Regions from separate parts of the Burkholderia sp. PvR073 genome, predicted to be linked through region 1. Evidence: predicted binding sites of a transcription regulator. Region 1 holds the regulator's gene; the other holds the start of a gene.
What was found. Region 1 encodes FliA, which starts transcription of late flagellar genes. Its sites were predicted from a motif close to CTAAAGTTTNNNNNNNNNNNGCCGNTA; they were not measured.
Positions count from the first base shown of each region.

Region 2: the regulator FliA is predicted to act here: its motif matches at 1,325-1,351, upstream of flgK (flagellar hook-associated protein FlgK).

Region 1 is NZ_JBSRXO010000011.1:201,270-204,847, forward strand. It holds gene flhF (flagellar biosynthesis protein FlhF) at 1-594, shown strand, start outside; gene ACVK00_RS27595 (MinD/ParA family ATP-binding protein) at 587-1,405, shown strand; gene ACVK00_RS27600 (RNA polymerase sigma factor FliA) at 1,420-2,154, shown strand; gene ACVK00_RS27605 (flagellar biosynthesis sigma factor) at 2,183-2,809, opposite strand; gene ACVK00_RS27610 (DUF2515 family protein) at 2,809-3,578, opposite strand, start outside.
Region 2 is NZ_JBSRXO010000003.1:379,090-382,667, forward strand. It holds gene flgK (flagellar hook-associated protein FlgK) at 1-1,268, opposite strand, end outside; gene ACVK00_RS13460 (flagellar brake protein) at 1,461-2,216, opposite strand; gene flgJ (flagellar assembly peptidoglycan hydrolase FlgJ) at 2,426-3,418, opposite strand; gene ACVK00_RS13470 (flagellar basal body P-ring protein FlgI) at 3,419-3,578, opposite strand, start outside.

The DNA of each region.
Region 1 (3,578 bases):
CTGACCACCGACAGCTACCGGATCGGCGGCCATGAGCAGCTGCGCATCTTCGGCAAGATCCTTGGCGTGCCCGTGCACGCGGTGAAGGATGCCGGCGACCTCGAACTTGCGCTGTCCGAGCTGCGCAACAAGCACATCGTGCTGATCGACACGATCGGCATGAGCCAGCGCGATCGCGCGCTGTCGGACCAGATCGCGATGCTGCACGGCGCGAACGCGCCGGTGCAGCGCCTGCTGCTGCTCAACGCGACGAGCCACGGCGACACGCTCAACGAGGTCGTCCAGGCCTACCGCAGCGCGGCCGAGTATCCGGATCTCGCCGGCTGCATCCTGACGAAGCTCGACGAGGCGACTCACCTCGGCGGCGTACTCGACACCGTGATCCGCTACAAGCTGCCCATTCACTACGTGTCGACCGGCCAGAAGGTGCCGGAGAACCTGTACGTCGCGTCGACCAAATTCCTGCTGAAGAGCGCGTTCTGTGTGCCGCGCGACGGTTCGCCCTTCGTGCCCGAGGACGAGGACATGCCGACGCTGCTTTCCGCACTGACCGCCCGTTCCACCGCCGATCTGCACGAGGTGCGATTTGGATAAACGGATCATCGACCAGGCAGAAGGGCTGCGGCGCCTGCTGGCCGGGCGCGCATCGCGCATCGTCGCGGTGACGGGCGGGCCGGCGGGCGTCGGTTGCACGACCACCGTCTTGAACGTCGCGGCCGCGTTGGCCGCGCTCGGCAAGGACGTGCTCGTCGTCGACGAGCGTGCCGACGTGCATTCGGCTTCGGCAACGCTTGCGGGCGCGTGGCTGCGCGACGGCGAACGCACGCGCGTCGCCGCCGGGTTCGGCCTGTGCGCGGCCGCGCGGCTCGCGCGCGACGGCTACAGCGACACGCAGCTGAGCGATTTCATCGACGGCCAGGCCGACATCGTGCTGGTCGACGCGCAGCTCGGCGCGGACGGCGCGTTCTCCGCGCTCGCGCGCGAGGCGCACGACGTGCTGATCGTCACGCGGGTTGCCGCGCAGGCGATCACCGAGGCCTACGCGTGCATGAAGCGGCTGCATTTCGCGCACGCGGTCGCGCAGTTCCGCGTGCTGACCAATCACGTCGGCAGCCACGCCGACGCCAGGACCGCATTCGACAACCTCGCGGGCGTCGCGAGCCGCTACCTGACGGTGTCGATCGCCGACGCCGGCTGCGTGAGCGCCGATCCGCTCGCCGAGCATGCGCGCGACCTGATGCATACCGTGGTCGACGCGTTCCCGTCGTCGGCCGCGGCGCGCGATTACCGGCAGATTGCCGCCGATTTGCTGTACTGGCCGATGCGCCCGAGTTCGGGTGCGGGGCGTGCCGTGCATGCGGGCGGCAAGCCGTCGTACGAGGCGGGTGCGGCTCACGCCGCGTGAGGAAGGAGAGAGCCATGATGTACAACGCTCAAGGCAAGATGACCCAGGCCGACGTGCTCGCGCAATACGCGCCGCTCGTGCGGCGCCTGGGGCTGCAGCTCGTCGCGAAGATGCCGGCGAGCGTCGACCTCGACGACCTGATCCAGGCCGGCATGATCGGCCTGATGGACGCGGCCGGCCGCTACAAGGAAGATCAGGGCGCGCAGTTCGAGACCTACGCGACCCAGCGCATCCGCGGTGCGATGCTCGACGAGCTGCGCAGCAACGACTGGCTGCCGCGCAGCCTGCGCAAGACGTCGCGCGAGGTCGAGTACGCGGTGCACCAGGTCGAGCAGCAGCTCGGCCGCTCGGCGAGCGAGACCGAGATCGCGCAGCACCTGAAGATGCCGCTCGACGAATACCAGGGGATGCTGCAGGACCTGCACGGCAGCCAGCTCATCTACTACGAGGATTTCGACCGCGCGGCCGACGACGAGCCGTTCCTCGACCGCTATCGCGTCGATCACGCCGATCCGCTGTCGGCGCTGCTCGACGACCACCTGCGCGAGGCGCTCGTCGAAGCGATCGACCGCCTGCCCGAGCGCGAGAAGCTGCTGATGTCGCTGTACTACGAGCGCGGGCTGAACCTGCGCGAGATCGGTGCGGTGCTCGAGGTCAGCGAGTCGCGCGTGTGCCAGCTGCACAGCCAGGCCGTCGCGCGCCTGCGCGCGCGGTTGCGCGAACAGGCGTGGGTTGGTGCGGAGAGCTGAATGTGCGGGCCGACGGCGGCGCGGCACGTCATCCGCCCGGCAGGTCTTCCATCAGAGGCGGGCCGCTCAATTGCAGCGTAATCAGATAACGCTCGTCGTCCGGCCGGTTTTCGTGGACGAAGCGGCGAACGTCGATCGATACCTGGTACTTGTCGCCAGCCAGCCAGAATGTTTGCGGCGCGAGATTGGCACGCATGAGCGCTTTCATATCGCGGGTGTCGCTGATCGGCGGATGCTGCGCAGCGAAAATCTGACGCCAGCCTGCACGCCGCAACTGGTCCTGTAAATCGAGCAGGATCGCTATCGTCTCGTCCAGCGGCAGGGTCTTTGTCTGCGGAGACAACGTGACTGCCCGGACTGCTCCACGCTCGTCCGCGTAGAGGCTCAGAAACTTTGCTGCCGGCGTCACGAATCCATACTGACTGTCGCTGAACCGAAAGGCGGCTGGCCGTTTGACATGCAGGTCGATCGAATTGTCCTGCGTCGCAATCGGCAAGGTCGAGCGGGATTGCTGACGTACCTGCTCATACGGCTCGCCGATCGTCAGGGTAACCTGATCACCGGGGCGAAGCGCCACGAAGCTCCCCCACAAGACAGCCAGCGCAAGCGTGGCGCTTGCTATCCGCCAGCGCCAGCCAATTTTCCTGCTTTTCATCAACGGCCCCCTTGCGCGATGAGACGCAGTGAATTCTCCACAAGCACACGCTGAATTGGATCGCTCAGCAGATCGTCGAAGCGACGCGCAGCGCGCATCACAAACGCCATCCGCTGATCCGCATTGGCGAGGTTTGCCAGCGGTTGCTTGCTGAACACTTCCTGCTGTGCATTCCCGCCACTGACCGTGCATTGATTGGCAAGGGTCAACTGGATTTCTCGAGACGACGCTGACGGAATGTTGAGCGCCCAGGCAAACTGATTGGCTCGCATCAATATCGCGAAGTATGGATCGTCGTACATGGCGGGCTGGAGAATGTTCAGTTGCTCATGTCGAGCCAGCCACCTGACACCCTCGCTCAGGGTGCCCGTGTCGATTGCCCGGAATCCACTTCGAATTTCATCCTTGACGGCCGCAAACCGAACACTGTCGCCAATCGGCCAGCGAACTGTTCCCCTGAGCTGCTCCCGTTCTTTCAGGCAGCGCTCGAATCGCTGCAAGCCGAACTCCTTGTAGAACATGTGCAGCGGCCAGATATCAAGAAACAGCGCCGCGTTTCCCTTGGCGAGCATTTCATACGCCTTGCGTGAACCTTCCCCGTAGGCTTGATCGTGCACCGGCATTCGCGGCGACCCGTAAGGCGACAAGCGCTCCAGCGGGGAACTGGCCCGTTCCCAACGCTGGTACGCATCGCGCTGACGATTCGATCTGGCGATCATGTCGGCTGCGTTCAGCAGACCGCATCCGACCTGCTTCGACGCAAACGCGG
Region 2 (3,578 bases), on a different contig from region 1:
TTCAGCGCGCCGCGCGTCGGCAGTACGGTGAACTGGTCGCCGGCATTCATCGAGCCGGACGCGAACGAGAAGGCCAGCCCGCCGATCGACGCCGGCATCGATGTCGACTGGCCGACCACCGACCCGCTCGCGCGGTCGGTCAGCGTGTAGTTGGTGCCGTCGTACGACAGCGTGTAGTCGCTCGTCGTCGGCTGCGCTGCGTTGGCGAACGAGACGGACAGCGATGCGTTGCCGGTATTGCCCTGGTTCGAATAGACGGCCGGGTTCGCCACCGTGAACAGGTTGCCGCCCGGCTTGCCCGACAGGTCGATGCCGAGCGCGTTCTGCCCGTTGACCTGCGCGGCGAAGCTGGTCGCGAGCGCGCCGAGCTGCGCCTGCGCGGGGTCGAGCGTCTGGCTGCGGAACGCGAGCAGGCCGCCGAGCGTGCCGCCCGACAGCGACGCATCCGGCAGCGCCTGGTTCGGGCCCTGCGGGTTCGCGCCGGCGATCCCCTGCGACACGACGGTCAGTTCGCTCGGATCGGACGGCGACGTGACCGTCGCGAGCTGGTAGCTCTTGTCGGCGACGACGAGCGGCTGGCCGCCCGCGAGGAACACGCTGTAGCCGCTGTCGTTGCGCACGACCTGCACGCCGGCGAGACTCGACAGGTTCGACACCGCGAGGTCGCGCTGGTCCATCAGCTGGTTGGGCGGCTGCCCCTGGCTGCCCGCCGCCGTGATCTGCTGGTTCAGTTGCGCGATCTGCGCGGTGTACGTGTTGATCTGCGACACGGTGCTGGTGAGCTGCGTGTTGACGCTCTGGCGCAGCGCATCATATTGCTGGCCGGCCGCCTTCAGCTGGTCGCCGAGAACCTGCGCGTTGCTGATGGCGGTCTGCCGCACCGACGGATCGGACGCATTGTTCGCGACGTTCTGCAGCCCGGTGAAATAGCCGGTGATCGCGGTCGAGATGCCGGCCGTCGGGCTGCCGACGTAGTTGTTCAGCTGCGCGACGAGCGAATACCACGTCGAGAGCGCGCCGCCCTGCGACTGCGCGCTGTTCAGCTGGTCGCTCAGGTACTGGCTGTACTGCCGCTGCACGGTGACGGTGTTCACGCCCTGCGGCATGTAGCCGCTCGACGTGTACTGGCCGCTCGCCTCGGCATAAACGGGGCGCTCGACCGAATAGCCGGGCGTCGCGGCGTTGCTGATGTTCTGACCGGTCGTCGTGAGGCCCCAGAGCGCGGCATTGAGGCCGCTGACGCCGAGGTTCATGAGTGTGTTGGACATGCGCGATCCTGATGAGCCGGCCGCGCTGCGGCCGCCGGGTTGCGTGACTCCCGGTATAACGGCCGCGGATCGAAAAAATTGAGGAAAAAATGTACGCGCGACGCGCGCTCGCGCGTCGCCGGTCGAGGGCCGCGGCGGACGCTGCCGGCGCCGCTGCGAAGGCGGCCCCGAGCGGGGCCGCGAGGGGGTGCGTCAGGCCCGCGCGAGCGAGCGGCGCTTCATCTCGAGCTGCGTGATCAGGCGCTGCAGCGTGTTCTCCGCGCTGCCCGGCAGCGACATGAAGCGAAAGCCGAGCTGGTAGCGCCGCGAACCGTTCGGCATCTGCGTCGAGCGCTGCGACACGAGGCGCAGCTCGAGCGACAGCTTGCCGTGGCCGGTCAGCTCGAGCTCGACGTCCGGCAGCAGCGTGCCGACCTCGAGCGCCTCGACGCGCTCGTCGGCCGTGCGCAACCCGACGCCGCCGAGCGACAGGTTATGCACCTCGAACACGAAGCTCTCGCCGTCCGGCAGCGTGCCGCGGCACAGAAACGGATCGACGATCGGCGCATCGACGCGGAAATACTCGCGGCGCTGGATGCACATCAGCACGTCGGGGAAATCGGCGACGAACGCGGGCAGCCCCTCGTAGCGCGTCTCGCGCGGCGTGTTCGTGGTGAATTCGACGCGCACGCCCTCCGGCGCGGCCGAGAACGTGCAGTGCGACGCGGCGAGGATGCTGGCGTTCTGCTCGGACAGCGCGCCCCAGTCGAACGTGAACGTGCGCGCGCCGACGTCGACCTCGAGCAGGCGCGTGACGAGCTGGCCGCCTGGGTACTGGACCGTCAGGAAGTCGCCGCGGTTCACGAGATTGCGCAGCTGCACACCGATCTCCAGCGGATTGCGGCGGGCGTAGTCAGGCCCGGAATGGCCCGCATCCAGGCTCGGATCGGTCGACGTTTCGATATTCATGGCTAGCCGGTTTTCTTGTCAGGGCGCCCGGACGACCGGTGCGCAGTAAAACCGGGCCAGAACAGGGCCCGGTAGCAGGTCTCACACACTTAGCGGCAGTGCTCACCGAAAGTTTAGATCGAATTGCCGATATTTTTCGCGCAAACGTTGAAACCGCGCGCGGCGGGGTGCCGGGCGCGGTCCGAAAGACGGCGGACGGGGCCTGCCCGTCAGCCGATCTGCTGCATGATCGAGATCAGCTTCTTCGCGTAATTCGGGTCGGTGGCGTAGCCGGCCTTCTGCATCCCGTGCGCGAAACCCTCGACGTTGCGGCTCGCGCTCAGCACGCCCGCGTAGCGCGGGTTGTTCTTCAGCAGGTTCGCATAGTCGGTCATCGCATGCTCGTACGAATCATACGCGCGGAACTTCGCGACGACGCGCCGCGGCGTGCCGTTCACGTACTCGGTCGTCAGCGCCGACACCGTGCGGCCCGTCCAGCCCTTGTTCGCCTTGATGCCGAACACGTTGTAGCTCGTCGATCCGTCGCTCGCGCGGATCTCGCGCTTGCCCCAGCCCGATTCGAGCGCGGCCTGGCCGACGATGAAGCGCGCCGGGATGCCGGTGCTCGCGCTCGCCGCCTGCGCCGGCGCGGCGAGCCGGTCGACGAACGCGTCGGCGTCCTGCACGCCGCTCGCGCCCTTCACCGGCGGCGTGAGCGCGCTGCCGGCCGAGTAGCCGCGCGCGCCGGCGAGCCCGCCGTTGTTCGCCGCGTTCGCATACGCCCTCGCCATCGCATTCATCGCGGCGAGGCTGCCTTCGTTGCCCGACGTGCCGGCGCCGGCCGCGCCCAGGCCCACCGCGCCGAGCCCGGCCGCGCCGGCGTCGGCCGCCGTGTCGCGGCCCTGCCCCGCGTTGCGCATCAGCTGCTTCATCAGCGCGTCGGCGACGCCGATCCCGCGCTTCGACATCTGCTGCGCGAGCTGCTGGTCGAGCATCGACGTGTACATCTTCGACGTGTGCGAATCGAGCAGCCCGCCGTCGGGCGTCGCGTCGCGCATGCTCTTGAGCATCATCTGCGTGAACATCGCGTCGAACTGGCCCGCGACCGCCTTCGCGCCAGCCTGCGGCGACTGCCTCGCCTGCGCGCGCAGCGCGTCGAAGCCCTGCACGTCGAGGGCGAAGCGCTGCGTGAGATCGTTCGCGTCGGGAAGGTTCGCTGCCATTTAGATCACCTCCAGGTCCGCGCGCAGCGCACCGGCCGCCTTCATCGCCTGCAGGATCGACATCAGGTCGGCCGGCGTCGCGCCGAGCGAGTTCAGCGCCTTCACGACGTCGGCGAGGTTCGCGCCGGCCGTCACCATCTTGAGCGCCCCGTTGTCCTGC